DNA from 4 places in the Brachybacterium sp. AOP42-C2-15 genome. Region 4 is predicted to be linked to each of the others. Evidence: predicted binding sites of a transcription regulator. Region 4 holds the regulator's gene; each other region holds the start of a gene.

The links. Region 4 encodes LexA, which represses DNA repair genes until DNA is damaged. Its sites were predicted from a motif close to TCGAACANNTGTTCGA; they were not measured.
Region 1: a site for LexA is predicted at 1,145-1,160, ahead of recA (recombinase RecA). Genes of this name have one in related genera too.
Region 2: a site for LexA is predicted at 2,506-2,521, ahead of ACT3SQ_RS16130 (DUF222 domain-containing protein). Genes of this name have one in related genera too.
Region 3: a site for LexA is predicted at 2,418-2,433, ahead of ACT3SQ_RS09600 (HNH endonuclease signature motif containing protein). Genes of this name have one in related genera too.

What each region holds. Positions count from the first base shown of each region.
Region 1 is NZ_JBQSWK010000025.1:19,568-27,342, reverse strand. It holds gene ACT3SQ_RS13505 (CinA family protein) at 1-364, shown strand, start outside; gene ACT3SQ_RS13500 (helix-turn-helix domain-containing protein) at 545-850, shown strand; gene ACT3SQ_RS13495 (DUF3046 domain-containing protein) at 852-1,076, shown strand; gene recA (recombinase RecA) at 1,334-2,452, shown strand; gene ACT3SQ_RS13485 (GNAT family N-acetyltransferase) at 2,671-3,219, opposite strand; partial or broken gene ACT3SQ_RS13480 (RNA polymerase sigma factor) at 3,356-4,711, opposite strand; gene ACT3SQ_RS13475 (universal stress protein) at 4,826-5,251, opposite strand; gene metX (homoserine O-acetyltransferase MetX) at 5,307-6,572, opposite strand; gene ACT3SQ_RS13465 (hypothetical protein) at 6,626-7,775, opposite strand, start outside.
Region 2 is NZ_JBQSWK010000037.1:21,619-29,393, reverse strand. It holds gene ACT3SQ_RS16145 (SDR family NAD(P)-dependent oxidoreductase) at 1-235, opposite strand, end outside; gene ACT3SQ_RS16140 (acyl-CoA dehydrogenase family protein) at 264-1,406, opposite strand; gene ACT3SQ_RS16135 (TetR/AcrR family transcriptional regulator) at 1,450-2,118, opposite strand; gene ACT3SQ_RS16130 (DUF222 domain-containing protein) at 2,529-4,499, shown strand; gene ACT3SQ_RS16125 (response regulator transcription factor) at 4,543-5,295, opposite strand; gene ACT3SQ_RS16120 (ATP-binding protein) at 5,310-6,545, opposite strand; gene ACT3SQ_RS16115 (ABC transporter permease) at 6,542-7,396, opposite strand; gene ACT3SQ_RS16110 (ATP-binding cassette domain-containing protein) at 7,393-7,775, opposite strand, start outside.
Region 3 is NZ_JBQSWK010000014.1:35,825-43,599, forward strand. It holds gene ACT3SQ_RS09590 (ATP-dependent DNA helicase RecG) at 1-1,537, shown strand, start outside; gene rsmD (16S rRNA (guanine(966)-N(2))-methyltransferase RsmD) at 1,539-2,117, shown strand; gene ACT3SQ_RS09600 (HNH endonuclease signature motif containing protein) at 2,563-4,146, shown strand; gene ACT3SQ_RS09605 (GNAT family N-acetyltransferase) at 4,168-4,749, shown strand; gene ACT3SQ_RS09610 (VOC family protein) at 4,772-5,146, opposite strand; gene ACT3SQ_RS09615 (helix-turn-helix domain-containing protein) at 5,309-6,163, shown strand; gene ACT3SQ_RS09620 (DUF3224 domain-containing protein) at 6,167-6,547, shown strand; gene coaD (pantetheine-phosphate adenylyltransferase) at 6,598-7,089, shown strand; gene ACT3SQ_RS09630 (YceD family protein) at 7,123-7,695, shown strand; gene rnc (ribonuclease III) at 7,695-7,775, shown strand, end outside.
Region 4 is NZ_JBQSWK010000023.1:7,635-15,409, forward strand. It holds gene ACT3SQ_RS12810 (ATP-dependent DNA helicase) at 1-1,951, shown strand, start outside; gene lexA (transcriptional repressor LexA) at 1,995-2,690, opposite strand; gene ACT3SQ_RS12820 (peptidoglycan-binding protein LysM) at 2,861-3,256, shown strand; gene nrdR (transcriptional regulator NrdR) at 3,285-3,764, shown strand; gene ACT3SQ_RS12830 (HelD family protein) at 3,979-6,222, opposite strand; gene ACT3SQ_RS12835 (proteasome assembly chaperone family protein) at 6,376-7,350, shown strand; gene ACT3SQ_RS12840 (cold-shock protein) at 7,626-7,775, shown strand, end outside.

The sequences.
Region 1 (7,775 bases), on a different contig from region 4:
GGCCTGCTATTCCTACGAGGCCAAGACCCGTGTGCTCGGGATCGACCCTGACCTGCTCTCCGCCACCGGTGCGGTGACTGCAGAGGTCGCGACCGCGATGGCGGAAGGAGCGCTCAGCCTGTACGGCGCCGATATCGCCGTGTCCACCACCGGGGTGGCGGGCCCCGGCCCTGACGAGAGGGGGGTCGCCCAGGGCACGGTGTTCCTGGGCCTCGCCCAGCGCGGCGCGAGAACCGTGACCCGTGAACTCCGTCTCAGCGGGGGGAGAGCCCAGATCCGGTCCCGGACCGTCGATGCCGCACTCGTGCTGCTGGACGAGGCGCTCGCGGAGCAGCAGCCGCCCAGCTCAGCCAGTCAGCGCTGATCGCTCCTCCCCATCGTCCCGCCATGCACACCCTCCAGGGAATGATCGGGCGTGGCCCACTACACTCTGGGGAACAGTTTCTCGGGTGCGGGCGTTGTGCCTTCTGTGATGACATCGACGTACCGCATTCCCGAGGTGCACCATCAGTTCACCCACAGTCAGAGGAAAGGAGGCAGGTCCATGATTCTGTTCCGCCAGGAGCTGGGAGACGTGCTGCGCGACGCGCGCCGTACCCAGGGCCGCACGCTTCGGCAGGTATCCTCCGACGCCCGTGTGTCACTGGGCTATCTCAGTGAGATCGAGCGCGGCCAGAAGGAGGCCTCCAGCGAGCTGCTGGTCTCCGTGACCGATGCGCTCGGTCTCCCGTTGTCCTTCGTGCTGCGCGAGGTGTCCGAGAGGATCGCGATCGCTGAGCAGGTGACGATCCCCGATACCGTCCCCGAGGGTCTGGTCGACGGCACGAAGCCGCTGGTCGGCGCTCGCTGAGGTGCGACGCAGCGAGTTCACCGAGCTGGCCGACCATGTCTTCGGGCCGGCACTCGCACGCATATACACCCAGGACCTCGTGCTCGAGGAGATCGGCGGACTGACCGCCGAGCAGGCTCTCGAGCACGGGGTCCCCGTGCGTTCGGTGTGGGCAGCCCTGTGCGATGCCATGGACGTCCCCGACTCCGCGCGGTGGGAGATCCCGCTCGCGCAGCGGCGGCGCTGAGCAGGCCCGAGCTCTCGAGCAGATCCGTTCACGACACACCGCACGACACGCCGCGATCTGGTTCGCGTTCGAACGTCTGTTCGGTAGTCTGTTCCTCGACGGTCCTCCCAGCACCCGCTCCACACACCGACCTCTCCTCCCCAGCGCCCCTCCATCCACAGGGGTCACGGACAGCGGTCGAATGTCGGGGTCGGCGCCTAGTGTGGCCGCACTGGTCACCGCGTCGGTACTCCCGGCCCTCAGGAAGGAACAAGCACATGGCTGCACCGAAGTCATCCAAGCCCCCGGTCACGAAGTCGTCCGCAAAGGACCGCAGCTCCTCGCTCGACAGCGCACTCGCGCAGATCGATCGGCAGTTCGGCAAGGGCTCGATCATGCGCCTGGGCGACGACACCCGCCCGCCGGTCGAGGTCATCCCCACCGGCTCGGTGGCGCTGGACGCAGCATTGGGTATCGGCGGTCTGCCCCGCGGGCGCATCGTGGAGATCTACGGCCCGGAGTCCTCCGGCAAGACCACGCTCGCCCTCCACGCCGTGGCCAACGCGCAGCGCAACGGCGGCATCGCGGCTTTCATCGATGCCGAGCATGCGATGGATCCGGAGTACGCGAAGAAGCTCGGCGTCGACACCGACGCACTGCTGGTCTCCCAGCCGGACACCGGTGAGCAGGCCCTGGAGATCACCGACATGCTGATCCGCTCCGGCGCACTGGACATCGTCGTCATCGACTCGGTCGCCGCACTGGTGCCCAAGGCAGAGATCGAAGGCGAGATGGGCGACTCGCACGTCGGCCTGCAGGCTCGCCTGATGTCGCAGGCGCTGCGCAAGCTCACCGGTGCGCTCTCCGCCTCGGGCACCACCGCGATCTTCATCAACCAGCTGCGCGAGAAGATCGGCGTGTTCTTCGGCAGCCCGGAGACCACCACCGGTGGCAAGGCGCTGAAGTTCTATGCCTCGGTGCGTATGGACATCCGCCGCATCGAGACTCTCAAGACCGGCACCGACGCCGTGGGCAACCGCACCCGGGTCAAGGTCGTGAAGAACAAGATGGCTCCGCCCTTCAAGCAGGCCGAGTTCGACATCCTCTACGGCGAGGGGATCTCCCGCGAAGGCGGCCTGATCGACCTCGGCGTCGAGCACGGCCTGGTCCGCAAGTCCGGTGCCTGGTTCACCTATGAGGGGGATCAGCTGGGGCAGGGCAAGGAGAACTCCCGACAGTTCCTCAAGGACAATCCGGACCTGGCCGCGGAGATCGAGGAGAAGATCCTCCGCACCCTCGGAGTGGGCAAGTACGCCGCCGAGCCCGAGGCGCCGGCGACCGAGGCTCCCCTCGGCGAGGACGAGTTCCTCGACGAGGATGTCCCCGCCACGATCTGATCGATGGCACCTCAGCACGCACGCGGCGGGGGGCCCGCCCCCCCCCGCCCGCCCGCCCCCCCCCGGGTGGCACAAAAACCGCCCCCCCCCCCCCCCCCCCGGGGGGGCGCCCCCCCTTCTCGTCTGCCTGTCCGCCCCACTGCGGGGACGCCCTGCAGGCGCGCACTGCGGGTAGGCGCGCTCAGGTGGGTCGTGCAGCAGCCCAATCGCTCAGCAGGTCAAACGCGCAGCAGCTGTTCGGCGTGGATCGCGTACTCGACCCAGTAGGTGCTGCGGCCCTCTCGGGCCTCCCGGGCCCCAGTGGCGGCGAAGCCGAGACGCTCATAGAGACCCTGAGCCGGAGTGTTGGTGTCGTCGACATCCAGCCGCAGGTCCGGTCGCCCGAGCTCGAGGGAGAGACGAGCGGCACTCGCGAGGAGGACACGGGAGAGTCCAGTGCCGCGAGCAGCAGGACGGACCCAGAGCGAGACGATGTAGGCGCGGTCCGCGGGGATCACATGCTCGGGGGTGTAGCCGGCAGGGAGCAGGGCGATCCCGCCGAGCACCGATCCCCCGCGTCGGGCCTGGAGATGGACTCGCGGTCCGGCGATCTCCCGGCGCCATTGCCGCTCGTCTCGGCGGCGGGCCTCTGCCGGATCCGCCCAGAACGCCTCGGGGTCGGCGGCGAGCATGTCCAGCCGCAGATCCCGATGGCTGGCCCAGTCCTCGCCGGTTACGCGATGGATCCGCACCGTGGTGGCGGCGTCCGTGCCCGTGGTCGTCCTCATTGCCGGTGCTCCGTCTCCCGGGTTCGTGCCGATCGCTGCTACGTGCTGATCACTGCTGTGTGCGAGCGTCCGCCGAGCGGCGGACAGAGGACGGGCCCGGTTCTAGTGGAACCGGGCCCGTCCTCACTGCTGAACGTCAGTCGAGGTAGTCGCGCAGCACCTGCGAGCGCGAGGGGTGACGCAGCTTCGACATGGTCTTGGACTCGATCTGACGGATCCGCTCACGGGTCACGCCATAGACCTTGCCGATCTCATCGAGCGTCTTGGGCTGACCGTCCTCGAGCCCGAAGCGCATCGAGACCACTCCGGCCTCACGCTCGGAGAGGGTGTCCAGCACCGAGTGGAGCTGCTCCTGCAGCAGGGTGAAGCTCACTGCATCGGCCGGGACCACGGCCTCGGAGTCCTCGATCAGGTCGCCGAACTCGCTGTCGCCGTCCTCACCGAGCGGGGTGTGCAGGGAGATCGGCTCGCGACCGTACTTCTGGACCTCCACGACCTTCTCGGGCGTCATGTCCAGTTCCTTGGCGAGCTCCTCCGGGGTGGGCTCCCGGCCGAGGTCCTGCAGCATCTGCCGCTGGACGCGGGCGAGCTTGTTGATGACCTCGACCATGTGCACTGGGATGCGGATGGTGCGGGCCTGGTCCGCCATGGCGCGAGTGATGGCCTGGCGGATCCACCAGGTGGCATAGGTGGAGAACTTGTAGCCCTTGGCATAGTCGAACTTCTCGACCGCGCGGATCAGGCCGAGGTTGCCCTCCTGGATGAGGTCCAGGAACAGCATCCCGCGACCGGTGTAGCGCTTGGCCAGGGAGACCACGAGGCGCAGGTTGGCCTCGAGCAGGTGATCCTTGGCGGCGCGGCCGTCCTGGGAGATGATCGCCAGCTCGCGACCGGCCTTGGTCTTGGTGATCGACTCGTCGCCCTTGAGCTTCTGCTCGGCGTAGAGACCGGCCTCGATGCGCTCGGCCAGCTCGACCTCCTGCGCAGCGTTCAGGAGTGCGACTTTGCCGATCTGCTTGAGGTAGTCCTTGACCGGGTCGGCGGTGGCGCCGGCGGTGACGACCTGCTGGGCGGGGGCGTCATCCTCAGCGGCGTTGAAGACGAAGCCGCCGGACTCCTCGACCTTCGTGTCGGTCGCGGACCTGGCCTTCTTCGCCTCGGTCTCCTCCGACTCCTCCTCGGTGTCGGAGTCGGCCTCGGCGGCCTTGGGTGCGGCGGCCTTCTTGGCGGCCGGCTTCCGGGCGGCGGTCTTGCGTGCAGGGGCCTTCTTGGCGGGGGTCTTCGGTGCGGCGGTGTCAGCGGTCTCGACAGCGTCGGTCTCGACGGCCTCGGAGCTCTCCGCTGCCTTCGTGGCCGCGGCGCTTGTCGAGCGCTTCGCCTTGGAGGCGGTCTCAGCAGTACTGGAGGAGGTCACAGAGTTCCTTCTTCCGGCGGCGGCCCGGCATGGGCGGTCCGCCACACTCGGGCGATCGGTCTTCTCGGCGCGGCTCGCGGTCTCCGCTCCGTGTCACGTCACCGGTATCTACCGGTTTCACGGCGCACGAACGCACGGTGCCGTCAAGCCTGTTGAGTATAACGCCGCTCGCAGTGGTTTATTCCCACCCGCTCAGGCGCCTGTGACGCCACCGACCCCACTCGCGTGGTGGTCGTCCTTGACGGCGAGCACCGGACAGGCCGCGCCGAGCACGACCCGACGCGCCGAGGCGCCCAGGTTCAGCTTCCCGATCGGCGGCTTCCGGCGGAGCCCGATCACGACCAAGCTCGCCGCGACCTCGTCCACGACCGAGAGGATGAACTCCCCGATATCGCTCTCGAGGCTGCTCCGCACGGCGACGTCGGCCTGCTCGGTGCCGAGCGCGCGCAGTTCGTCACGCACCTCGTCCTCGGTGGCGGCAGTAATCCCACGCTCAGCGTCGTGATAGAGATGTGAGGCGATGACCAGCCCCTCCCCCGTGCGCGCTCCATAGCGGAGGGCGGCCTTCAGCGCGGCCCGTCCCTGACCCGACGGGGAGTACCCCACGACGATGCTCATGCGACGTCTCCTCCCTGCGACCGTGCAACGGTGCAGTCACACCGGCTGACCCAGCTTAGTCGCCGATGAGGGTGCCGATCCACTCCTCGAGTCCCGGATGGGCGAGCAGGAATGCATCATGCCCGACAGGCGAGGTGGCCACCTGCCACTGCGCCTGGGGGACGTGCTGGGCGATCTCCTCCACCAGAGCCGGCGGGAAGAGCCGATCAGAATCGATCGCGACCACCAGTGTGCGGGCACGGACACGGCCCAGGGCCTGTGCCACGCCTCCGCGACCTCGGCCGACGTCATGGGTGCTCATCGTCTGCGCGAGCGTGATGTAGGAGTTCGCGTCGAACCTGCGGGCGAGCTTGACCGCATGGTGATCGAGATAGCTGGTCACCTGGTGCCTGCCCCGGCCGTCATAGGGGTCCTCTCGCCCCTGGGCCTGATTGCCGAAGCGGCTCTCGAGCTCTTCCGCCGTGCGATAGGTGGTGTGCGCGATCCGCCGGGCGATGCCCAATCCGGACTTCGGCCCCTGCCCGCTGCCGCCGTCGTAGTAGTCCCCTCCCTGGTACTCCGGGTCCAGCTGGATCGAGGCGATCTGAGCGTTGTTCCAGGCGATCTGGTCCGCGGTCGCCCGAGCGGAGGAGGCGATGACGCAGAGCCGCTGCACCTCGTCGGGGTGGGAGACGCCCCATTCGATGGCGCGCATCCCTCCCATCGAGCCGCCGATCACGAGCGCCCAGTGCTCGATGCCGAGCTGGTCCCGCAATCGTCGCTCGGCATCAACCTGATCGCGGGTGGTGATGATGGGGAATCGCGAGCCGTAGGGGAGGCCGTCCGCACCTGGCGAGCTGGGCCCGGTGGTGCCCTGGCATCCACCGAGCACGTTCGGTGCGATCACATGGAAGCGGTCGGTGTCGATCGGCCGGCCGGGGCCGACCATCTCCTCCCACCAGCCAGGGCTGGGGTGGCTACCTCCGGCCGGGCCTCGTACGTGGGAATCACCCGTCAGTGCATGGAGCACCAGCACGGCGTTGCCACGGTCCTGGTCCAGCTCCCCCCAGGTCTCGTAGGCGATGGTGACATCGTCGAGGATCTCCCCGTTCTCGAGCAGGAGCGGGCCGATCTCGGCGAACTGACGGTCACCAGCTCCCCTCTCCGGGCGCCAGGCGCCCGACGCCGAGGCTGGATCCGCGGGAGCCGAGTCCGTCGGAACGGAATCCGTGGAAGCCGAGTCCGTCGGAGCGGAGTCCGTGGGAGCGGACGGCGCGTGCAGGGCCCCGTCGCGGGCGGGGATTCTCGCATCGACAAATCGGTGCTCTCCGAGGACGGTCATCGGTGCTGCTCCTTCGGTGGCCTCCCCCGCGCAAGGCATCGTGGCGGCCCGGGTCAGGCGCTGGGCCACCAGGCAGGGAAGATCGGCGTATCGGTCATCCGTGAGAGCAAGGGTGCCAGAGTCGACTCCGGTTCCTGTTCCCGGAGCTCATCGACGAGACTGCCCGCAGTGGCGAAGCGGTGGTTCCACCATGCCAGCAGCACCAGCAGCGCGGTCAGGGCTCGCCATGCTGACCGGGCGATGCGGCGCTCTGCCGGCAGTGCCGCCACCATGGCCGCCGCGGCGATGCGCCGGAGCTTCTCGAGCCCCATGTACCACCTTCCACCTGCGCAGACGTCGTCGTGCGGCCGCCACTCCCGATCACTGACCAAGGTCTGCAGGAGGGTCTCGCGGTCGATGACGCGAGTGTCGCCATGCTCGACGAACTGGGCCAGCAGCTCCCAGTGGAGCCGCTCGACGGCGATGGCGGACAGCAGCGACGCGATCTGTTCACACTTCGTCATCCGTTCTGCCGGAGTGAGGCTGAGGGCACCGCCGCCGAGCCTGTCCAGTGCGGAGAGCGCCGCTGTGAAGAGCTTGCCGGGGTCCGCTTCCGAGGAGAGGTCGAGTGCAGGGAGCCGAAGGCCGCGACCGATCTCCTCCAGCATCGGGTTCGGAGCGTCGTGGTGCGGGATGGCGCGCCCGGTGAGGACGGCCGACGCCGCCGCGCGGGTGTCGGAGAACGCGCGCAGCGGTCCGGTCGCCGTCACGCCGACGTCCCCTGCTCCTCCCTCGTGCAGATTCCTCTCCAGCTCCCAGGAGGTCGACCCCGCCGCGCCGTGGAGGGACAGGAGCTGGAACATGGGCGCGGGCGAGGACTCGGACTCCAGCGTCCGGGCAGCGGCGTGAAGGAGCTGCCCTGCACGACGCATGACCTCGTGGATCACGGGCTCCAGCAGATCCTGGTATCCGTCACCGAGCACGATCAGTGCATGCACGACGGGGCCGCCGCGATCGCGCATCAGCGCCAGGTGGCGCTCGAGGTTCTCACCGCCCCCGGGTCCCAGCAGGTCGGCCAGTGCCGAGCGGGTGATCATCGGTGGGGAGCTGGCGCCACCGGAACTGGCGAGGATCAGCGAATCCACGGGAGGCTCACGCAGGCACAGCCTGGCTTCTGCGAGCAGCTCGGCGGGGTCATGGACGTCGAGGACGTGGCGGCCGTGA
Region 2 (7,775 bases), on a different contig from region 4:
CATCCACGCTCACGCGGTCGGAGATGTCGACCGGGACGGCGAGGGTGTCGCCGCCGAGCTCTGCGGCGACGCGCCGGGCTGCGGTCTCGTCGAGATCGGCGACGACCACGATGGCCCCGTCGGCCGTGAGCCGGGTCGCGATCCCCTTGCCGATGCCGCTCGCGGCGCCGGTGACGATGCAGATCCGCCCGGTGAGGTCCTGGTCGTTGGTGGCGGGAGCTGGGGGCTGTGTCATGACGATTCTCCTCGGGTCAGGGGTGCGTTCATGGGGCGAGCTCGCGGTCCACGCTGTGGCGGGCGATGACGAGCTTCATGATCTGGGCGGTGCCGTCACCGATCTGGAGCCCGAGCACGTCGCGGAGGCGCTGCTCGATCGGCCGGTCGGTCAGGTAGCCGTACTGGCCATGGCTGAGCAGGCACTGGTGGATGACGTCGTAGGCCGTCTTCGGCGCCCACCACTTGCACATCGCGGCCTCTTTCGTGTGCGGCAGTCCGGAGTCCTTCAGCCAGAGGGTCTTCTGACAGAGCAGCCGGGCGGCCTCCAGCAGGGTCTCCGCCTCGGCCAGCGGGAACGCCACCCCCTGGAAGGAGCTCAGCGGACGGTCGAAGGCCATGCGCCCGCTGGTGTACTCCCAGGTCTCCTCGAGGGTGACCTGGGCGGCGCCGATCACCTGCAGGCCGATCAGAGCGCGGGAGAAGTCGAACCCCTGCATGACCTGGGTGAACCCCGTGCCCAGCTCTCCCAGCAGGTTCTCCTCGGGGATCCAGGTGTCGGTGAACTCCACCAGCCCGCGGCCCACGGCTCTGGTCCCCATGTCGGGGGCGACGCGGCGCTCGGTCCCGCCGCGGTCCAGCTCCACCAGGAAGGCGCTGATGCCACGGCCGCGGCGTCCCTCCTCGGTCCGAGCGAAGACCACGGCGGCGCTCGCGTGCATCGCGAAGGACATGGATTTGGTGCCGCTGAGCACCCAGCCGTCGGCCTGGGGCCTGGCGGTCATGGAGGGGTTTCCGGCATCGGATCCGGCGCCCGGTTCCGAGAGTCCGATCGCCACGATGTCCTCGCCGCTGGTGATCCGGGGAACCCACCGTGCTGCGACCTCCCTGCGTGCGGTGCGCGCCAGGATCTGGCCGACGAGGGAGCCGATGACCTGGACGTAGGCGACGGTGAGGTCGCCCCGCGCGATCTGTTCGGTGAGCATTCCGGTGGTGAGCGCGCGCTCGCTGCGGCCGCCGAGCGCCGTCGGGAGCTCCGGGGCGATCAGCCCGCGTGCCCCCATGAGCAGGCGCAGCTCCGGCTCGATGATCTGGTTCTTCTCTCGCTGGGGGTAGTCGGGGGCGATCTGAGCGGCGACCTCGGCGGCCGCGTCGATATAGCCCTGCATCGCGTCGTCGATGACGAAATCCATGAGGCCTCCTGGGGCTTCGGGCTGGAGTGAAAGGAGCGGTGAGCTACGTGAGGTCGCCGAGCAGGTCGGGGTAGTGGCTGCGATGTTCGGGGCGGATCGCGGTGGAGAGGAGGAGGGCGGTCTGGGTGCGGAGGAACTCCTCGAACGTCATCCGCGGTGCGAAGTACCAGTGCTTCAGCGCCCAGGAGTGGGCCACTGTGAGCAGGTCATAGGAGTACAGCTCGGCGTGGACGGGGCGGAGCAGCCCCTGCCCGATGGCGGCGTCCACGGCGCTGCGCAGGGGTTCGACAGTGCGGATCTCCAGCTCCTTGACGACCGCCCGCCCTGCCTCATCCAGGGTGTTCGACTCGCGATAGGTGAGCATCACCGCCTGGCGGTTCTCCCGGATGACGGTGCAGTAGGCGGCGAAGGCGCCGGCGATCTGGCGGACCGGATCGTCTTCGGGTTTCAGTGCCTCCGAGAGGAGCCGCCCCATCTCGTCGAGCACCCCTTCGGTGACGGCCTGCACGAGCTCCTGCTTGTTCGCGAAGTACCGGTAGATCAGGCCGACGGAGACGCCGGCCGCGGCGGCGATCGACTGCATCGAGACCGCCTGCGAGCCGCTCCGCTCCATCAGCGGGACGGCCGCGTGCAGGATCTGCCGTCGGCGCGCATCGGACCTGGCGGCGCGGGCGGCCTCCTCCGGAGCGATCGCTGTGTCAGCGCGGAGCATGACCTCCCCTTCGGTGGGTGAGCGAGCTGGGTGAACATCATTCATCAGAAATGAATGGTGATTCACTGACGAGTCTGGCGCGGTCGGGGCGGCACGTCAAGGGGTGGGGATGGCTGACTCGAGTGCGGGGGTCTGCTGCTGCTCGTGGAGCGCACCGGGAGGGATGTGCACGTTGTTGCGTCTTTTTCAGAGTCGGCGTTGAGGAATTGTGGGCTGCGGGATGTGGTCAGATTCCGATATTTCTGAGTGGTGGGCAGATGTGGGCCTGGCCATGGCTGTTGGTTGTCACCGTTCCTCCACAGCGCCTGGTTGTCCACATTCTTATCCACAGCGTTAGGGGGCCCGCCAGAGTTATCCACAGGGATGGAGGGGTGCTGGTTCTGCGATTCGAACCTCCGTACGATCGAGGCATGGACGCGAAGATGCCGAACGACGATGGGGACAGCCCCGGTGGGGCCGAGCCCCGCCATGGTGCTGCCTCGCCGTCAGCGGACGTCCTGAGCTCCGTCGCCACCCAGTACGCAGATATCGATGCGAGTGGACCCGCGCGGGTACTGCTGGCGCAGGTGCTCGCCGCGACGCTCGTGGCCTTCACCGATACCCGCGCGGTTCGCGATCCGCTGCCAGAGACGGCACCCGGCTCCCCGGAGGAAGCACTGGCCGTCCTCGCGGGGCTCGACCATCTGCGCGCCTCTCTCGCCGCGGTGGATGCCACCTGGCAGGTCGCCGCGGAGCAGCGGATCCGCGCGGCCGATCAGGGCCGCGGGATCCCTGCGTCGAAGCAGGGCAAGGGGGCGAACCAGGAACTCGGCCTGGCACGTCGGGTCTCGCCGGCCGCCTCGGCCTTCTCGCTCGCCTCGGCGCGGCGTCTCACCCAGCACATGCCCGGCATGGTCGACAGCCTGTGGGAGGGCTCCGTCGCCGAGCAGCAAGCCTCCGTGGTGGCAGCCGCTCTCGCGGGGGCGAGCCCCGACACCTGTGCACGGATCGACGAGATGATCCAGGAGAACCCCCATCTCTTGGAGGGGAAGGGCAAGAAGCGCCTCCGCTCAGACATCGACAAGCTGATCCAGAAGCTCGAGCCCGAAACTTCCCGTGCACGTGCGGAGCGCGCTGCCCGGGCCCGGCACGTGACGATGACTCCGCTGGCAGATGGGATGGCGCGCGTGACGGCCGTGCTGCGCGGGATCGACGCCGCTGGCATGATGCGTGCGCTCGCCGCCAAGGCCAGGTCCTTGAAAGCTGCGGGGGATCGGACCCCGACCCCGGCCCTTGAGGCAGATCTGATGGTCGACGTCATCCTCCACCCGCACCCGCACCCGCACCCGCACCTGCACCCGACTGAGTTGCAAGAGCGGAGTTCCTCCGACTCCCAGGAGCGAACTTCCGAAGAGTCTCCGGATCACGGCGACGCCCAGTCTCCGGCACCGACGACCTCGGCACCCCGCCAGCCTCGCCCGACCCCGAATCTCGACATCGGAATCGTCATCACCGATACCGCTCTGCTGGGCCGTGATGGAGATGCCGAATGCGCACAGCTCGAGGGATACGGGACGATCCCTGCCCACATCGTGTCCGACACTCTGTTGGGCAGGCCTCCTGGCCAGGTGCAACCAGCCGCTGAACTCCACCCCGACGACGAGGTCTCCGCGGTGTTCCGCCGTCTCTACACCAGCCCCCGCACAGGCGAGCTGGTCGCGATGGAGTCCCAGGCGAGAGCATTCCCTGCAGGCCTTGCGAGGATGATTCGATGGCGGGACACGACCTGCCGTACGCCCTGGTGCAACGCTGTGATCCGCCAGAGCGACCACGTCATCCCGTATCACCGCGGCGGGCCCACCAGCTTTGCGAACGGCCAAGGCCTGTGTGTGCGCTGCAACCTGCTCAAGGAGCTCGGGCTGTGGGTGCTCACGGCTGTCACGTCAGTGGAAGGTGACGATATCGGGGACGTGGATGGCCGCGTCGCGACGACAGCGATCACGCCGAATCCCGTCACACCGAGCCGTGTCGAACCGAACCCTGCCGAGCCCATCCGTGTCAGGCCGAGTCCCGTCGAACCGAGCCCTGCCGAGCCCATCCGTGTCAGGCCGAGTCCCGTCGAACCGAGCCCTGCCGAGTCGAGCCCGAGGCCGCAGGCAGCACCGCGAACGCGGGGGACGGCGGCATCGCAGCGAGAGAACTCTTGGCCCTCGCAGTCACCGCCGGCCGCCTGGATCTGGACCAGTCCACATGGCGCACAGGGCATCTCTCCGACACCGCCGCTGGTGGCCCCGCATACATCGACGGCTGAGGACAGACCCTCCGATGAGGGCGGCTCGGACCAGCCGAAGGGCCAGGCGGCAGACCCACCTGATGCGCCCGGGCCCGCATCTCCGGCGTGAGCGCGGGACGCTTGCACGTCGTCCGGCCACGTCCCGGTGTCGCCTACTCGCCGACGCTCACCACTCCCAGCTCATAGGCCCGGATGACAGCCTGGACGCGGCTGGGCACATCGAGCTTGAGAAGGATCCGGCCGAAGTGTGCTTTGACCGTGGACTCGCTCAGGTGCAGCGTCTGGGCGATCTCCGAATTGGTGAGACCTCGACCCACCAGGAGGAACACCTCACGCTCGCGCTCGGACAGCAGCGAGAGCTGGTCCTCCACCTCACGGCTCGTCGGCCCGGGAAGATGCGGCACCGCGAGCTCGATCAGCTTTGCCGTCACCCGCGGTGAGATCACCGCATCGCCGGTCTGCACCGTGCGCACTGCGGCCACCAGCTCGTCGGGCCGGGTGTTCTTCAACAGGAACCCGGCTGCGCCTGCCTGCAATGCCCCGAAGGCGAACTCGTCGCGATCGTAGGTGGTCAGCACCAGCACTCGGACGTCCGGCACCGCGACCGAGAGCTGCTTCGTGGCCTCGATGCCGTCCATCCCGGGCATGCGCACATCCATCAGCACCACATCGGGCAGGAGCTGGCGGGCCGTGCGCACGGCTTCCATGCCGTCGGACGCCTCGCCCACGACCTCGATATCGGGTTGGGCATCGAGCACCAGGCGCAGCCCGTACCGGATGAGCTCCTGGTCATCGACCAGCAGCACACGGATGCTCGCAGCCGCATCGGCCGGGCCAGCCACGCCAGCCACGCCAGCCACGTCAGCTGCCGCAGCCGCGTCAGCAGGGTCGGCTCCGTCTGCCATGGCAGTCTCCTCGCTCATCGGTTCTCGGCGGGCAGACGCACCGCCACCCGCCACCCGCCGCCGGCGCGAGGGCCGGCTGTGACGTGCCCATCGTAGAAGGCGGCCCGTTCCCGGATGCCGACCAGGCCGCGTCCCGGATCGGTGGCGGGAAGAGCCGGCGCCGAGGTGTCCTCGACCAGGATCGTCACCTCGTCCGCCCCGATCAGGATCCGCACCAGCACGCCCCGCACCTCGCGCGCGTGACGCAGTACATTGGTGAGCGATTCCTGCACGATCCGGTAGATCGTCAGGCCGATGACCGCGCCCGGATCCAGCTCCCCGCGGCACTCCAGCCGTACCGGCAGGCCCGCCGCCCGGAACTCCTCCACCAGTGCGGGAAGCTCCTCGACCCCGAGGGTTGCCGGCAGCGAGGATTGCCCAGAACCCTCCAGACCGCGCACCGGTCCGAGCAGCCGGCGCACCTCGCCGAGGGTGCGACGCCCGGTCTCGGCAACTCGACCGATCGCCCGCTGCGACTCCTCAGGGTGCTGCGAGGCGGAGGCCTCAGCGCCGTCGGCCAGGGCGATCATCACCGACAGGGAGTGCGCGATGACGTCGTGCATCTCGCGGGCGATGCGCTCCCGTTCCAGGGCCGCGGCGATGCTCGCCTGCTGGTCACGCTCACGCTTCATCTGCTCGGCGCGCTCGACCAGCGCGGCGATGTGCCGCCGGCGGTGCCCGATGTTGATCCCCAGCAGGGCTGTGATCAGCGTGAAGGCGAGGAAGAGGAGCGTGAGGCTGAACCAGTCCAGCGGCCAATCCTCGACCGCGGCCCGCGGGGCCAGGCCCAGCAGCGGCGGACCGAGCCGTGTGCGCAGGGCGAGCACCAGTGCGGCGATCACCGCGACCACGGACGTGAGGCCGAAGCATGCCCACGCTTGACGGGCGCTGCGGGTCACCCCGGCGCGATACAGCGCAGGCAGCACCAGGAATGCTTCGGCCATGCTGCCCACCGCGGCCGTGAGCGGCAGCAGCACGAGCATCGCCGTGAACGCCGCGCCGGGATGCCGGGGCCGGACCAGCACGGTGGTGACCCCGGCCAGTCCCAGCAGCATGATCGCCCACGCCGGCGCGCGCAGAGACGACTCGAGGGAGAGGAACCCCAGCGCGATCGCGAGCAGCAGGTAGGCCGGCAGGATCACGACGTCGGTCCGGCCCCACCGCACCCCAGGGGTGGGGAGGAGCCGGTCCGCGTCTGGAGGGGTGCTCATGCGTCGCGATTCTGCAGGGCGATCGCTCCCGCCGCCAGCGCGAGCACCACCCAGATCGAGACGATCAGCCAGCCCGCAGCGGTGCTGATGTGCCCGTTCCAGATGTCGAGCAACGGACCGCCGGGGGTCTCGACCCGCGCCATGGTGTCTCCGGCATTGCCGAGCAGGGTCACCCGGGCGACGCGCGAGAGCAGGCTGTAGGGGAGCGCGGAGGCGAGGATCGGACCCAGCAGGGTCGCAGCGAAGATGAGGATCGCGCCGACGGTGGTCGAGCGCACCAGCATCCCGATGCCCACGCCGACCACCGCGCACATGCCGAGATAGGCCGCGGCACCGAGCAGCGCCACCAGCACCCCCTGGCCGTTGAGCGGAGCCTCCAGGCCGTGCTTCACATAGAAGGGGTAGGTCGCGGCCCACGCCCCGAACACGGTGACCAGCGCAGTGGCGGTCACGGCGATGAACTGCACGGACGCCTTCGCCCACAGCACGCGCAGCCGCGTCGGCGCCGCCATCAGGGTGGTCTGGATCGAGCCGGAGGAGTACTCCGCGCCGACGGACATGACCCCGAGAATCCCGGCGATGATCTGGCCGAGCACCACCATCGGGATGGTCACGTCCCCGATCGTCCGCTCGAGCGATGGGACCGACGGGACCCCGGAGGATTCCAGGGTGGCGCCGAGGAACAGGCTGCCGCCGAGGCCGACGGCGAAGATCCCGATAAGTGCCAGGACGGCCGAGGGCAGGCTGAGCAGCTTGATCCATTCCGAGCGCAGGGCGTCGCCGAAGGAGGGCCGACGGGTAAGGGCGGCGCCGCGCTGAAGTGTGCTGGTCAGAGGGTCGAAGGTGGTCATCGCGTCGTTCCATTCGCTGCGGTGGTCACCGCACGGTACTCGGCGGAATCCGCCGTGAGGGACAGGTAGGCCTCTTCGAGGGAACCCTCGAGGGTGGTGAGCTCGAACAGGACCACGCCCGCGGTGGCGGCGATGCCGGCCACCTGTTCAGCGGTCAGCCCTGAGATCTCGACGGCGCCGTCGGCCGTGTGCGAGACGGCGACTCCAGCAGAGACCTCAGAGGATCTCACCGCGGCGGTCAGCTCCGGCCCGTCATGGGAGCGGGCCCGGACCAGGGTGCGGGTGGCGCCGGAGATGACCTCGCGCATCGGCCCGTCGGCGAGGATCCTGCCGCGCCCGATGACGATGAGGTGATCGGCGGTCTGGGTCATCTCGCTCA
Region 3 (7,775 bases), on a different contig from region 4:
CCACCTCCGCTACGAGGAGGCCTTCATCCTGCAGGCGATCTTCGCTCAGCGCCGCGCCCAGGACGAACGCACCCCCGCCCCCGTCCTCTCCGCTGAAGGGCCGCTGCAGCCTCTGCTCGATGAGCGCCTGCCGTTCACCCTCACGCAGGGGCAGCGAGAGATCGGCACGATGATCCAGGAGCGCATCGGCAAGGGGCATCCCACCAGCGTGCTGCTGCAGGGGGACGTCGGCTCGGGCAAGACCGTCGTCGCGCTGCGGGCCATGCTGCGCGCCGTGGACTCTGGCCACCAGGCCGCGCTGCTCGCCCCCACCGAGGTGCTCGCCGAGCAGCATCACCGCACCCTGATCACCCTGCTGGGGGACCTCGCCCGCGCCGGTCAGCTCGATGGGCATGCCGCCGCGACCCGCGTGCGCCTGCTCACCGGCTCCCAGCGCACCGCTGGCCGTCGAGAGACGTTGCTCGACGTCACCTCCGGGCAGGCCGGGATCGTCGTGGGCACCCATGCGCTGCTGGCCGAGAAGGTCGAGTTCGCCTCGCTCGGCCTCGTGGTGATCGACGAGCAGCACCGTTTCGGGGTCGACCATCGCCGCCGGCTGCGCGCCAAGGGTGCCGCCGGGAAGAGCCCTCATGTGATCGTGATGACCGCGACCCCGATCCCGCGCACCGCTGCGCTCGCGACCGTCGGCGACCTCGACGTGCTCACCCTCAGCGAGAGCCCGGGGCAGCGCGCCGGCGTCACCAGCTTCGTGGTCCACGAGAAGCTCCCGAAGTGGGAGCGGCGGATGTGGCAGCGCGCCGCGGAGGAGATCGCCGCGGGCCGTCAGGTCTTCGTGGTCTGCGCCCGCATCGATGAGGACGAGGCCGACGCGCCCGCCCCGCTGATCCTCGACGAGAACGGCAAGGAGGGGCCGCCGATGCTCGAGCCCGCCCGCGGCGTCACCCAGACCGCAGAGCGGCTCGCCGAGCGTCCCGAGCTCGCCGGGGCCCGCCTCGGCATCCTCCACGGCCGCCTGTCCGTGGAGGAGAAGCAGGAGGTGATGGGACAGATGCTGCGCGGCGAGATCGACGTGCTGGTCTCCACCACCGTCATCGAGGTGGGGGTCGACGTCCCCAACGCCTCGGTGATGATCATCCTGGACGCCGAACGCTTCGGCGTCTCCCAGCTCCACCAGCTGCGCGGCCGCGTGGGTCGCGGGGAGCACGCCGGAATCGCCTTCTTCGACACCTCCGGCGAGCCCGGGCAGCAGCACTCCACGCACCTGCACGCCATCGCGGAGACGACCGACGGCTTCGAGCTCGCCGAGCTCGACCTGCGTCGCCGAGGCGCCGGCGATCTGGTGGGGGAGGAGCAGTCCGGCCTGCAGCGCACCCTCAAGCACCTCGATGTCATCCGTGACGCCCGCGCCATCGAGCAGGCCCGCGAGGACGCCTTCGCCGTGGTCGCCGCCGACCCCGAGCTCACCACCCACCCCGCTCTCGCCGGTGCCGTCGCGGACCGGCTGCGGGATGCCGACCCCGACGTGGAGAGGAGCTGATATGCCGCGCATCGTCTCCGGCACCCTCGGCGGCCGCACCATCCCCGGCCCTCCTGGCAAGGGAACCCGCCCGACCACCGACAAGGTGCGCGAAGCCCTGTTCAACCGGCTCGAGGGCTGGGACGCCCTGGTCGGCGCCCGCGTGCTCGATCTCTACGCGGGCACCGGCGGACTCGCCTTCGAGGCGCTGTCCCGGGGCGCAGAGCATGCCCTGCTGGTCGAGCTGCACGGCCCGACCGCCAAGCAGCTGCGCCGCACCGCCGCCGACCTCGGCCTCACCGAGCGCACGGACATCCGAGTCGGCAGGGCCGCTGCCGTGGCGGCCCAGCTCGCCGCGCAGCCGGCATCGCAGCCCTCCGGCCACGCCGCCACCCTGGTCTTCCTCGACCCGCCGTATGACGTGACCACCGAGGCGCTCGAGCAGCTTCTGCTCACCCTCCGCCCCGCCCTGGCGGAGGATGCGCTGGTCGTCATCGAGCGCTCCTCACGCACTCGTCCCGTCGACTGGCCCGAGGGCTGGGCGGACGACGGCAGCAAGGAGTACGGGGAGACCGCGCTGCAGTTCGGTGGCCCGGCCTGACGTTCGGTGGCTCGGCGTGATGTTCGGTGGCTCGTCGTGATGCCGCTCTATCCACATTTTCAAGAAGTGCTTGCAGTGCGGCGGCGAATGTGCATTATCGCGCGGTAGCTTTGTGGCCTGCGGATATGGCGTGGACGCAATTCGCGCGGCTGGCGCGGGGGCGGTCGTCATGCCGAGCGCGCGCACTGGTGACCTGCGAGTATCCCCAATTGGTGCACGATTTGTGGATATCGCGACCGTTCCTCCACCGCCGTGGGTTATCCACAAATTCGCGAGGAGCGGATGTTTCTCTGGCGCTTGTCGAGCATGTGTTCTAAAATGAGAGATGTCGGCACCTGGTCGCACGCTCGGTCGAACATTCGATCGAACATCCGGTGTGGGGATCGGTCGTCGGCGCCGCAGATCACGACAGGGCACGAGCAAGGGTGCAGAGGAGGGGATTGCCATGAAGCAGACCAATGCGGAGCCTTCCCGCGCTGCGGAGCCTCCCCGCGCCCCGGTGCGGGCGCGCAAGCTCCTCACCTCGAAAGCCCTCGTGGAGCGCGCCGATGTCCTTCCCAGCTCCCCGGAGGCTGAGACTGTGCTGCGGATCTTCCGCCGCCGACGGCAGGAGCACGCCGCCCTCTATGTCGCCGAGATACGTGACCTCGCTTCCCTCTGGTCCGAGAGCGATGAGGGAGACGAGAAGGCCCTCCACGCGTTGGCGGCCTCTGCAGGTCTGCGCATGAAGCTGTCCCGTGGCGAAGACCGCCTCCGGGATGCGCACGTCGCGGTCACCGACCTGCCCGCATGCTTCGCACGGGTGGAGGAGGGCGCGCTGCCCGTGGACTGGTTCGAGTGGCTGATCCGCAGCGTATTGCGGCTGACGCACGTCCAGCGGCGTCAGGTCGACGAGCGGGTTGCGGTCTGGCAGCTCGAGGCGATCGACGTCGAGCGCTTCTACCGCGAGCTGCGCACGCTCATCGAATGGTTCGGCCGCGCGGCGGTGCAGGAGACTCCGCAGGAGCAGCGCGGCGTGTTCATCCAGCCCTCACCCGACGGTGATGGCACTGCCTGCATCATGATCCGCGGTCCGATCCCAGAGATCACCGCCTTCGGTCAACGGCTCGATGCCTCCGCACGCGCCGTCCAGGACGCCCAACGACACGCTCTCGAGACCGGTGCGCCGATCCCCTTCGACCTCGATGGGGACGCCGCGCGCGAGGGCCGGCACCTGTCCCTCGCGGCGCTGCAGTATGCGGTGGCGGTCCGTTCGATGCTCGAGACCGGGACGGTAGAGGTCCCCGCGCCAGCCTTCCGGATCTCGCTCGTCGTGCCCGTGCTCACGCTGCTCGGCCTCTCGAATGCACCTGCCATGCTCGACGGCACGATCCCGATCCCACCACGCATGGCACGGCAGATGGTCGCCAAGGCGCCTGCCGTCGAACGGGTGCTCACCGACCCGATCTCGGGGGACTACCTGCCCAGCGCGTCCCAGACTTACCGCCCTTCCGCGGCGATGGCCGAGAACCTCCGCCTGATCGACCCCGTCTGCGCGGTGCCCGGCTGCGCCCGCTCTGTGATGACCATCGGCGAGATGGACCACATCGAGGAGTTCGACCTCGAGGAACCTTCCCGAGGCGGCCCCACCACGATCGAGAACCTCCACCGGCTGTGCAGGACCCACCACCGGATGAAGACCGCCGGACTTCTCGATCCCGATCGGAACGAAGTCACCGGCGTCACTCGCTGGAGGATCGGCGGCGCTGCGGTCAGCGACGTCGCCAAGAACACCGACCTCGTCACCAGGGAACTCTCCGAGAAGCTGCACCGTGCATGGGAGCAGTACCGCAGCGATCTCGAGTTCGAAGCCGTGACCCGCCTCGGAATCCTCGACGAGAGTCCCGCCGAGAGCGCGGACCGCGAGGAGGCCTATCGGTGGGGGCTCCATCTCACCGAGTACTACTCCCGGCCCGAGTACGACGAGCTCACCGATCCCGGGCCGCCGCCGCTGGCGTCGCTGCCGGAGCACCGTCCGCCACCCTTCTGAGCGCACCGCTATCCTGTCCCGATGACGCGCTCGCCCACCGCCCTCACTGGCCTTGCCGACCTCGACTGGCCGCTGCACACGCGCCGCCTCATCCTGCGTCCTGGCCTCTCCGAGGACGCCGAGACGGTGTGGCCATGGTTCCGCCTGCCCGAGGTGCAGGAATGGACCACCACGCTGAACACGTCTCTCGAGGACCATCAGGAGTGGTGGGACAAGACTCTCGGCAGCTGCGTGGTGGGCCTGCTCGACGGCAGGATCATCGCCTCCGGCAAGCTCGAGCGGCAGGACGCGTGGTCCCAGGCGGACATGAAGGACCAGGCCGCTGGGCAGCAGGCTGAGATCGGCTGGGTCCTGGACCCGGCGATCCACGGCCGCGGGTTCGGTACCGAGTTCGCCGGGGCCCTGCTCGACCTCGCGATCGACGGCCTCGGTGTGCGTCGCGTCGAAGCGTCGTGCTTCGCGGAGAACCTCGCCTCGCGGCGGGTGATGGAGAAGATCGGACTGCGGCTCGAGGGCACCTTCCACGAGGAGTCCCTCCACCGCAGCGGGCGCTGGCTGGACGGGATGTCCTACGCGCTGCTGGCGAGCGAGCGAAACGGCTGACGGGGACGGGTCTCCCGTCCTGTCATCCCCACGCCGCAGCGTCGGTCAGGCAGAAGGGGTGGCCAGCAGGATCGCGCAGCACCACCCAGGTCTCGCCGGGCTGGGGCTCCACCCGCTCGGCACCGAGCTCCACACAGCGAGCCGCCGCCGCCTCGAGATCCTCGACGGCCAGATCGAAGTGGAACTGTTTGCGCCCGTCATCCGGCCAGGACGGGGCCTGATGATCGGGGATCGCGCCGATGCCCAGCGCGTGGCTGGGACCGGAGAGCATCGCGTACTGCTCGGTGAGAACGGTGATCGGCCAGCCCAGCACAGCCGACCAGAACTGGGCGAGCGGCTCCGGATCGGTGGCATCGAGCGTGATCATGGCAAGGCGGGCGACGGGGATATCTGTCATGCCTGCCAGACTGCCTCCATGCGCAGCGCGGAGGATTGGACGAACGCGACAGGGTCGCGGTCCTTCCGTGGGACGCCCGCCGGTCACCTGCCACCGGGCCAGGCCGCACCGGGCCAGACCGCACCGGGACAGCCGATACCGGGCCAGGGGCCGCCTGGCCACATGCTCGGGCATGTGCTGAATCCTGCGGAGTTCCTCCTTCACGCCCACTACGACCACGCACAGCCGGCTGCGCCTCTGCGCCGCTGGGTGGATCGGTATTGGTCGGTGACCTGGCAGCTCCCACCCGGACAGCAGCATGTGGTGACCACCCTCGATGATCCCGCCATCCATCTGACCCGCGAATGGGGCGGGGTGCGGCGTGCAGGCACCGGTGGCACCCGCGCCGGCGCCTGGATCACGGGCCCGATCACCCGCGGACGCTTCGAGGTGACCCAGTCCGGCACCGGGGGCGTCATCGGGGTGCGCTTCCGTCTCGGCGGCACCACCGCCTTCACCACAGCCCCGCCGGCCTCGGTGCGGGACCGCACGGTCCCCGCCGCAGAGTGGTTCGACACCGACGTCCCACCCGCAGCACATCCCAATACGTCGAGCACGTCGAGCACGTCGAGCACGGCGAGCACGGCGAACGCTGCGACCGGCGCCGCGCCCGCTCTCGACGCCTGGCTGCTCGCGCAACGCCCGCAGGACGCCCCCGGATATGCGGATTTCTGCTTCATCCTCGAGCTGCTCGCCGATCCCGCGGTGACCGGCACTGCAGAGCTCGAGCGACGCTCGGGCCTCGGCATCCGGAACCTGCAGCGGACCTTCCGCCGCTTCGTCGGCGTCGGCCCGAAACGCATGATCCTGCGCTCACGCGTGATGGACGCCGTCTCCGCGATCGACCGCGGAGACCACCGACCGATCGCGGACCTCGCCCAGGACCTCGGCTGGTACGACCAGTCCCACTTCGTCCGGGACTTCCGGAGCATCACCGGGATGACTCCGTCGGCCTACGCCCGCAACGGAGATACTTGAGCCATGACCATCCTCAGCGCCACCTTCACCGTCGACCTGACCCCCGCCGAGATCCTCCCCGGCGCCGCTGACCGCTTCGACCTGGCCAAGACCTGGGTCGGCGACCTCGAAGGCACCTCTCGCGGGGTCATGCTCACCGCTGGGGACCCCGCGAGCGGCAGCGCCTCGTACATCGCCACGGAGCTCTTCGAGGGCACCCTCGACGGCCGCCGGGGCACCCTCACCTTCCAGCAGCTCGGCACCATGGCGGGAGGCGACCCGGACCTCCGATATCTCATCGCCCCCGGCTCCGGCACCGGTGACCTCGCGGGTCTCACCGGCGTGCTCACGATCGGCGCGATCGATGAGGCGGGCGTGCACCAGGTCAACATCGAGCTCGACTGAGCAGCGCCAGCATGATCAGCGCCAGCGACGTTCCGCATTAGAGTGGCGACATGAGCACTGTCGTCCTGCCCGGCTCGTTCGATCCCTTCACCCTGGGACACCTGGACCTCACCCGTCGGACCGCCGCCCTCGGCCATCACGTGATCATCGCCGTCTCCCACAACCCCTCGAAGCAGGGGACGCTCGACCTCGAGGCCCGCAAGAGCGCGATCACGCAGACGCTCGAGGAGTCGGACCTCTCCCGGGACGTCGAGGTCCGCACGCTCCCCATGGGACTGCTGGTCGACTTCTGCCGGGAGCTCGGCGCCGGCGCCGTGGTGCGCGGACTGCGCTCCCAGCTCGACCTCGCCTATGAGGAGCCGATGGCGCGGATGAACCACCACCTCGCGGGCGTCGACACGCTCTTCCTGCTCACCGATGCGACTCTCTCCCACATCTCCTCGTCCCTCGTGCGGGAGGTCCACGCGCTCGGAGGTGATGTCTCCGACATGCTCCCCGCCCCCTCCATGGACGCACTGCGCGACGCCGCCGCCGTATCCTGATTGATCCCCACGACACGAACAGGACCATCACCGATGTCTTCCGACCACGCCTCCACCACATCGCTGGACACCGCCCTGATCTTCGATGCGGTCGACCTCATCAGCCGCACCGGATCGCACCGTCACGTGGAGCGCACCGTCCCCGCCCCGGCACGTGAGGCCGGCGGCATCGCGATGCAGGTCCCCGAAGGGCAGGACATCGCCGTCGAGGCGGAGCTCGAGTCCGTGGTCGAGGGGATCTACGTCCACGGCACCGTGGTCGCCCACCTCGATGGGGAGTGCTCCCGCTGCCTCGACCCGGTCGAGCAGGACGTCACCGCCCGACTCGACGAGCTGTTCATGTTCCCCGAGAAGGTGAAGGCGGACGAGAAGGAGGACTCGACCCTCCTCGAGGACGAGGCCGTCAACCTCGGCCCGCTGGTGCGTGACGCGCTCGCGATGGCGGCCGATGAGCGCCCCCTGTGCCGTGAGGACTGCCCCGGCCTGTGCGGCCAGTGCGGCTTCCGCATGGAGGACGATCCGGACCACCACCACGACGTCATCGACGATCGCTTCGCCGCTCTGCAGGGCCTATTCGAGGACGAGTCGAAGAACGAGGAGGCCTGATGGCGCGCAGGCGCCGCGCCACCGAGGCCGCCGCTCCGAAGGGCCTGCTGGACCGACTGCCGTTGGACGCCGGGCAGGCG
Region 4 (7,775 bases):
CGCCGTGACAGCGATCGGCGGAGCGCCCCGTCCGGGCCAGCAGGCAATGGCGGAGTCCGTGGATCTGGCGATGTCCGGCGGCCGCCATCTGCTGGTGCAGGCAGGCACAGGCACCGGCAAGTCGCTCGCCTATCTGGTGCCGGCCCTGCGTCACGCACTGGTCAGCGGGCGTCCGGTCGTGATCTCCACCGCGACCATCGCGCTGCAGACCCAGATCGTCCGCAAGGACCTCCCGCGCCTGGTCGAGGCGGTGGCCCCGCATCTGTCGCGCACGCCCACCTATGCGCTGCTCAAGGGGCGGGCCAACTATCTGTGCAAGCACAAGATCGCCGGCGGCTATCCGGTCGACGTGGATCCGGGGGCGTTGTTCGCCGAGGCCTCCACCGATCCTGCCCGCACCGGGAGCGAGCGCCTGGGAGACCAGGTGCGGCGCCTGCGCGAGTGGTCGGAGGAGACGGACAGCGGGGACCGAGACTCGCTCCAGGATGCCGTCTCGGACCGCGCCTGGCGCCAGGTCTCCGTGACCGGCAATCAGTGCATCGGCAGCAGCTGCCCGATGGTGGAGGACTGCTTCGCCGAGCGCAGCCGAGAGCTCGCGCGCGAGGTCGACATCGTGGTCACCAACCATGCCCTGCTCGCGATCGATGCTTTCGACAACCACGGGATCATCCCCGACCACGATGTGGTCGTCTTCGACGAGGCGCACGATCTCTCCGCCCGGGTGACCAGCGCCGTCACCGATGTGCTCACCCCCGGCATGCTCCGAGGCACGGTGCGGGACCTGCGTGGCCTCGGGGTGGCCGGGACGGCGCTGGACGACGCCTCCGAAGAACTGCGCGAAGCCCTCGAGCTGTCTCCCGACGGGCGCGTGATCGGTGATCTCCCGGCGCGGCTCGGGGACGCCGTCACCCAGCTCCGGGTCGAGGCCCGCACCGCCCACTCGGACGCGAAGGATGCGGGGGACGAATCCTCCGCCGGCGCGCGCAAGACGGTTCGCGCCAACCTCCAGGAGATCATCGACGTCTGCGAACGGCTCGCCGCTCCCGATGAGGATGACGTGGTCTCGATCTCGCATTCCCAGGCCACCGGGCGCTCGAGCATCCAGGTGGCTCCGCTGAGCGTCGCGGGTGCGATGCGCGGTGCGATCCTCGAGGACCGCACTGCCGTGCTCACCTCCGCCACCCTGGCCCTCGGGGGCCGCTTCGAACCCGCTGCCGGGGAGGTCGGGCTGGCTCGCGCCGCGCGGATGGACCCGGCGGAGCTGCCGCCGCGGGAGGACGCCAACGCCTGGGCGGCACTCGATGTGGGCAGTCCTTTCGAGTATCGCCGGCAGGGGATCCTCTACACCGCTCGTCATCTTCCGCAGCCGGGGCGTGAGGGGCCCTCCGCGGCAATGCTCGACCACCTCACGGAGCTGGTCGAGGCTTCTCAGGGCGGTGCGCTGTGCCTGTTCTCCTCGCGGCGGGGAGCTGAGCTCGCCGCCGAGCATGTGCGAGCTCGGCTCGACCTGACGATCGCGGTGCAGGGAGAGGACTCGATGGCGAACCTGGTGCGCACCTTCCGTGACGAGGAGGATGCGAGCCTGTTCGGAACCCTCACCCTGTGGCAGGGCGTGGACGTGTCCGGACGTTCGCTGCGCCTGGTCACCATCGACCGGATCCCCTTCCCCCGGCCTGATGATCCGCTCACCGCAGCCCGCCAGGAGCGGATCGGACAGCGGGGCGGCAACGGCTTCATGTCGATCTCGGCCCAGCATGCGGCCCTGCTGCTGGCCCAGGGGGCCGGGCGGCTCATCCGCTCCACGGCGGACCGCGGGATGGTCGCGGTGCTGGATCCGCGTCTCTCGACCGCTCGCTACGGCGGCTATCTGCGGGAGTCGATGCCCCCGCTGTGGCCGACCACGGACCCGGAGGTCGCGATCAGCGCGCTGCGACGCCTCTCCGAGAGCTGACGCAGGGCGTCGCTGCAGCCCCGGCGCCGGATCGAGCGGGGGCTCAGATCGCGCGCAGCACCGCCACGATCTTCCCGAGGATCTCGGCATGGTCGCCCAGGATCGGTGCGAAGGCAGGGTTGTGCGGCATCAGCCAGACGTGATCGTCGCGCTGCACGAACGTCTTGACGGTGGCCTCGCCATCGATCATCGCCGCGACGATCTCGCCCTTCTCCGCGGTGTTCTGCGAGCGGACGACCACCCAGTCGCCGTCACAGATGGCGGCGTCGATCATCGAATCCCCGACCACCTGGAGCAGGAAGAGGTCGCCGTCGCCCACCAGACGCTGGGGAAGGGTGAAGACATCCTCGATCTGCTCCTCGGCGGTGATCGGTACACCGGCGGCGATCCTCCCCAGCAGTGGCACCGTCACGGAGTTCGGGCTGAGCTCGGTCACCGGCAGGGGCGCGGGGGCGTCATCCGCCTCTGGCATCACGACCTCCATCGCCCGCGGGCGCTTGGGATCGCGGCGCAGGAAGCCCTTGCGTTCGAGCGACTGCAGCTGATGGGCCACCGACGAGGAGGAGGTCAGCCCCACGGCATCGCCGATCTCGCGCATGGTGGGCGGATAGCCGTGTGAGGCGACCGCAGCGTTGATCGTCTCCAGGATCAGCCTCTGCCGCCGGCTGAGCCCCTCGGTGCGCTCATCGGCGGGAGCCTCGCCGCGGGACCGGATCGGCTTGGGGGTGCTCGGCGTCATCGTGAGGCCTCCTGGCGTCGTCTGTCGGACCCTCGCGGTTCCGTATGTGGTGTGACCCAGCGTAGGGCGGCGTGAGGCAGAAGCCAAACATGTGTTCGATGTTTCCCTTGCGTGTCGCCGGAACGTCGGGCTACAGTCGCACATACATTCGATCGAACAGGAGTTCGGATATGAATACTGGAACCGCCACGGTCCTCTCTCTTCCGGCGCAGCGCGAGCAGCGCGTCGAGGGTGCAGATCGAGCACGCGTTCGACTCGTCCCCACCCGTCGGGGACGCTTCCTCCTCGCTGGCCTCGCCTTCCTGCTGGGACTGCTCGTGGCTGCCGCCGTGCTGCTGACGGTGGATCTTCCTGCGGCGCTGGCAGGGACCGACTCCCAGCAGCCCGTCACCATCACGGTCGAGGCGGGAGACACCCTCTGGGGCTATGCCGAGGAGTTCGCTCCGGAGGCCATGAGCGAGCAGGAGTTCGTCGCTGAGGTGCGTACCCTCAACCACCTGCCCACCGGCCGTGTGACCGCGGGCCAGCAGATCGAGCTGCCCGTCTCAGGGGATGCGATCCGCTGAGCGGATCCGATGCCGGTACCCTGAGTGGATGCACTGTCCGTTCTGTCGCCACTCCGATTCGCGTGTCGTCGACTCGCGCACGTCCGATGACGGTGCGACGATCCGTCGGCGCCGCCAGTGCCCCAACTGCTCGCGGCGCTTCTCCACCTCGGAGACCGCGTCGCTGTCGGTTCTCAAGCGCTCCGGGGTCAGCGAACCGTTCAGCCGGGCGAAGGTGATCTCCGGAGTACGGAAGGCATGCCAGGGGCGTCCGGTCAGCGACGACCAGCTGGCCATGCTCGCCCAGCGGGTCGAGGAGAACATTCGCTCGAGCGGGCTCGCGGAGATCGATGCCCATCAGGTCGGCCTGTCGATCCTGCAGCCCCTCCAGGAACTGGATGTCGTGGCCTATCTGCGCTTCGCGAGCGTGTACCAGGCGTTCGACTCGCTCGAGGATTTCGAGGCCGCCATCGCACGTCTGCGTGCCGAGGGCCTGCATGGGGCGGGTGTCGAGGAGACCTCCGTCTGAGCCGAGCTGAGCGGGATCGCAGGGATGCATCCGCCGCCGGATCGTGCGGGTTTCGTAGATTTTGTGGATCTGGCGCTTGAGCACCTGTTCCTGTGCTTAAGATATCCCTCGTGCGCTCTTGCAGCGCACACCTGATCGGCGGTCGTGGAGGGGAAGCCACGGCCGCCGATCCTCGTCTGCTGGACGGTCAGCGGGTGAGCGGACGGGGTGGTCCTCAGCCGGCCATGCCGGCAGGAAGTGCGCGCGCATGGACCACTCCGAGATGCTGGGTGGATCGGCTCATCGCCACGTAGAGATCCCCGGCCCCGTGGGCGTCGATCAGCTCAGCGGGCTCCACCAGCACGACAGCATCGAACTCGAGCCCTTTGGCGTCCTGCGCCGACATGACGGCGATCTCGTCGTCCACGCCCGCGGATCCCACGCCCACCTTCGGCAGCCCACTGCGGGAGCGGAGCTCGGCGGCGATCGCGGAGATGCGCTCGTCGGCCACGATCACGGCGAGACGTCCCAGTCGCTCCTGGTGCACCGTCACCACCGCGTCAGCGGTCCGGGCGGTGAGCGAGGACTCCTCGGTGCGCTCGATGCGGGGATCACGATCTCCCTCGCGCACCGAGCTCACCTCTGTCACCGGCAGGTTGTGCGCGCGGGCCATCGCCACCGCACGGTCCATGATCCGGCTCGGGGTGCGGTAGTTGACCGTGAGGTGCTCGATCTGCAGGCGATCCTGGATATAGGGCGAGAGCGCGGCCGACCAGGAGTCGGTGCCGCCGGCGGAGGAAGTCTGCGCGACATCCCCGACCACCGTGAATGACTTCGTGGGCGCACGCCTCATGAGCGCGCGCCAGCTCATGGGCGAGTGCTCCTGGGCTTCGTCGACCACGACATGCCCGTACGTCCAGCTGCGCTCCGAGGAGGCGCGTTCGGCGAGGGTCCGCCCGTCTCTGACCTGACTGACCTGGTCTGCGAGGTCCTCGGCCCGGATCATCCCGGAGGTGTCGACGTTCTCGATGACCCTGCGGGCGTAGTCGACGTCGGCCTTGCGGCGCTCGGCATCGTCGCGGGCCCGCGCCTCGGCCGGTGCGGAGTCCTCTCCGAGGAGCTCCGCGACCTCGTCGAGCAGGGGGACGTCCTCGACGGTCCAGGGTGCATCCTTGGGCCGCACCAGGAGCTCGACCCGGTCTGCGAGGCTGTGGGGGGCGACCGCCCGCAGACGCTCGGGGCGGGAGAACAGGATCCGGAGGAATCCCTGCGGGGTGTAGGGGAGCCAGGCCAGGTTCAGCTGACGCTTGACCTCGGGGTTGTTGCGGAGATCTGCGAGCAGGTCCGCCCGATCTTCGGGGATCACAGTGTGGCCCTGGCTGCGGAGCGATTTCTCGTACTTGTCCACGAGCCGGTCCATCGCAGCGCGCACGAAGACGGCGCGCGCGGAGTTGTGCGGCTTGTGAGTGGCGCGAGCTTCCCTGCGCGCGGCGCGGATCACCTCTCGGGTCAGCGTGATGGGGGTGCCGTCGATGCGCAGCTGGACGTCCTCCTGAGGGACCACCTGACGCTGCTTGACCGCTCGCGAGAGCAGCTCGGCCATCGCGCTGTCGCCCTTGAGACGTGCCACCTCGTCGTCATCGTGCAGGAAGGTCTCCACCCCGGGGAACAGCTCGCCGGGGGTGAGCATCACCACCCCGGACTCGCCGAGGCTCGGCAGCACCCGCTCGATGTACCGCAGGAACCCCGGCGTCGGCGCCATGATCAGCACACCCGTGTGCTCCAGGCGGCGACGATGGGTGTAGAGCAGGTAGGCGGCGCGGTGCAGCGCGACCGCGGTCTTGCCGGTGCCGGGGCCGCCCTGGACCACCATCACCCCGCGGTTCTCGGAGCGGATGATCCGGTCCTGCTCGCCCTGGATGGTCGCGACGATGTCCCCCATGCGCCCGGTGCGCTTGCCGGAGACCGCGGCCAGCAGTGCGCCCTCGCCCTGGAGGACCACGTCGTGGTCGGGATCATCCAGGACGGTCTGGTCCAGGACGTCGTCCTCGAGACCGATCACGGTGCGACCACGATTGATCAGATGACGGCGCAGCCGCACCTCAAGCCGCTCGGTGCTGGTCGCGCGGTAGAACGCGGCCGCAGCCGGGGCGCGCCAGTCCACCAGCAGCTGCTCGCGCTCCGCCGTGAACAGACCGATGCGGCCGATGTAGTGACGGGCGGTGTCATCCATGTCCAACCGTCCGAAGACCACGCTGCGGGCGACCGAGCGCAGCAGCGCCAGACGGTCCTCGTACAGCGCCATGAACGAGTCCCGTTCGGAGCGGTTCTGGTGGGTCGAGGCGTGCTGAGATCCCTGGATCTGATCCAGGTTGCTCTCGACCTGGACCATCAGCTCGTCGAGTCGTGTGTAGAGCCGGTCGGCATACGCCTGCTCGCGCGCGATCTCCCGGGCGATCTGTCCCTCAGCGTCGTCCACAGCTCTGCCTCTCCACCTTTGCATCCTCGCGCCGCGCCTTCACCGGGCGGACCCCGGGTCGGCGAAGCACGGTGGTCCATTATGGTGGACGGGCCTGGGTGCGCGTGCCATCAGGTCACCAGCATCCAGACGGCCGCGAGGGAGGAGACCGCGATGCGCGACCCCCGAGATCTCTACCGCTTCGAAGCCACCGAAGTGCTCGAGGCCGTTCCGCGATCGGGCCTCACCCTGGTCCACGCCCTGCCGGGGATGGTTGATGCGGGCAATGCCTGCCGCATCGCGGCGACCTATCTGCGTGACGAGCTGCGCCATCTGCGACTGGTGTCCTTCGACACTGATGAGCTGCTGGACTACCGAGGTGCCCGCCCCCGCGCGACCTTCGACGGCACTTCCTACGTGGATGTCGAGCTGCCTGAGCTGACGCTGTCGCTGATGTATGACGAACGTGATCGTCCCTTCCTCTTCCTCGACGGCCCGGAGCCGGATCTCCAGTGGCGCCGGCTGTCGGAGGCGTTGATCGATCTGGTCGAGTTCTTCGATGTGGAGCGGGTGGTGGGCATGCAGGCGGTGCCGATGGCGGTCCCGCACACCCGACCTATCGGTCTGTTCGCCCATGCGAACGACCCCGCGCTGTTGGGTCGGCCGAACACTCGCCCCACGCCAGCGCCCGGCACCGCTCCGGAGAGCGGGGACGAGGAGCCCGGCGAACTGATCATCCCGGCCGCGTTCAGCGCTCTGCTGGAGCACCGGCTGGGGCGGGCGGGCCATCCGGCGATGGGCTATGCGGCACAGGTGCCGCATTACCTCACGCGCACCGATTTCCCGGCTGGCGCGCTGGCGCTGCTGCGCCGTGTCAGCGAAGCGGCTGAGCTCGATCTTCCGCTGGTGCACCTCGGTGACCTCACCGATGCGGCCACGGTCGCGCTGCAGGGGACCCTCGCCCAGAACTCGGAGGTGCGCCAGATCGTCAGCGCCCTCGAGGAGCAGTACGACGCGATGAGCGAGAGCGACCAGTCGCCGCTCGCGACCACGATGGATCTCCCGACCGCGGAGGAGATCGGCGAGCATTTCGAGCGCTTCCTCGCCGACCACGACGGGAATTCCCCGGACGAGCCGTTCCCCGGCTGAGAGCCGCGTCCCGCGCGTAGCAGATGCCACCTCGTGACCCAGTTCGTTACGTCTTCGTGATCACGTCTTGCCTCAGTCCGTGTGAACCGGGCCACGGTCGTGACAGAATGGCGGCGTTGCGGTGATGCAGGTCCAGCAGGACAGTCCGACGACGGTGCCTCGGCACAGCAGTACGGCATGCACCAATGCGCCACCCGCTTCGGCGGGGGACGGCTTCACGCGGCACCGCGATCGCGTCGTGCGATCGATGAAGGACGACACAGAAGGTGACAGGTATGGCACAGGGCTCGGTCAAGTGGTTCAACGCCGAAAAGGGCTTCGGATTCATCGAGATCGACGGAGGCGGCGCAGACGTCTTCGTTCATCACAGCAAGATCGACATGGATGGCTACCGCGCGCTCGACGAAGGTCAGCGCGTGGAGTTC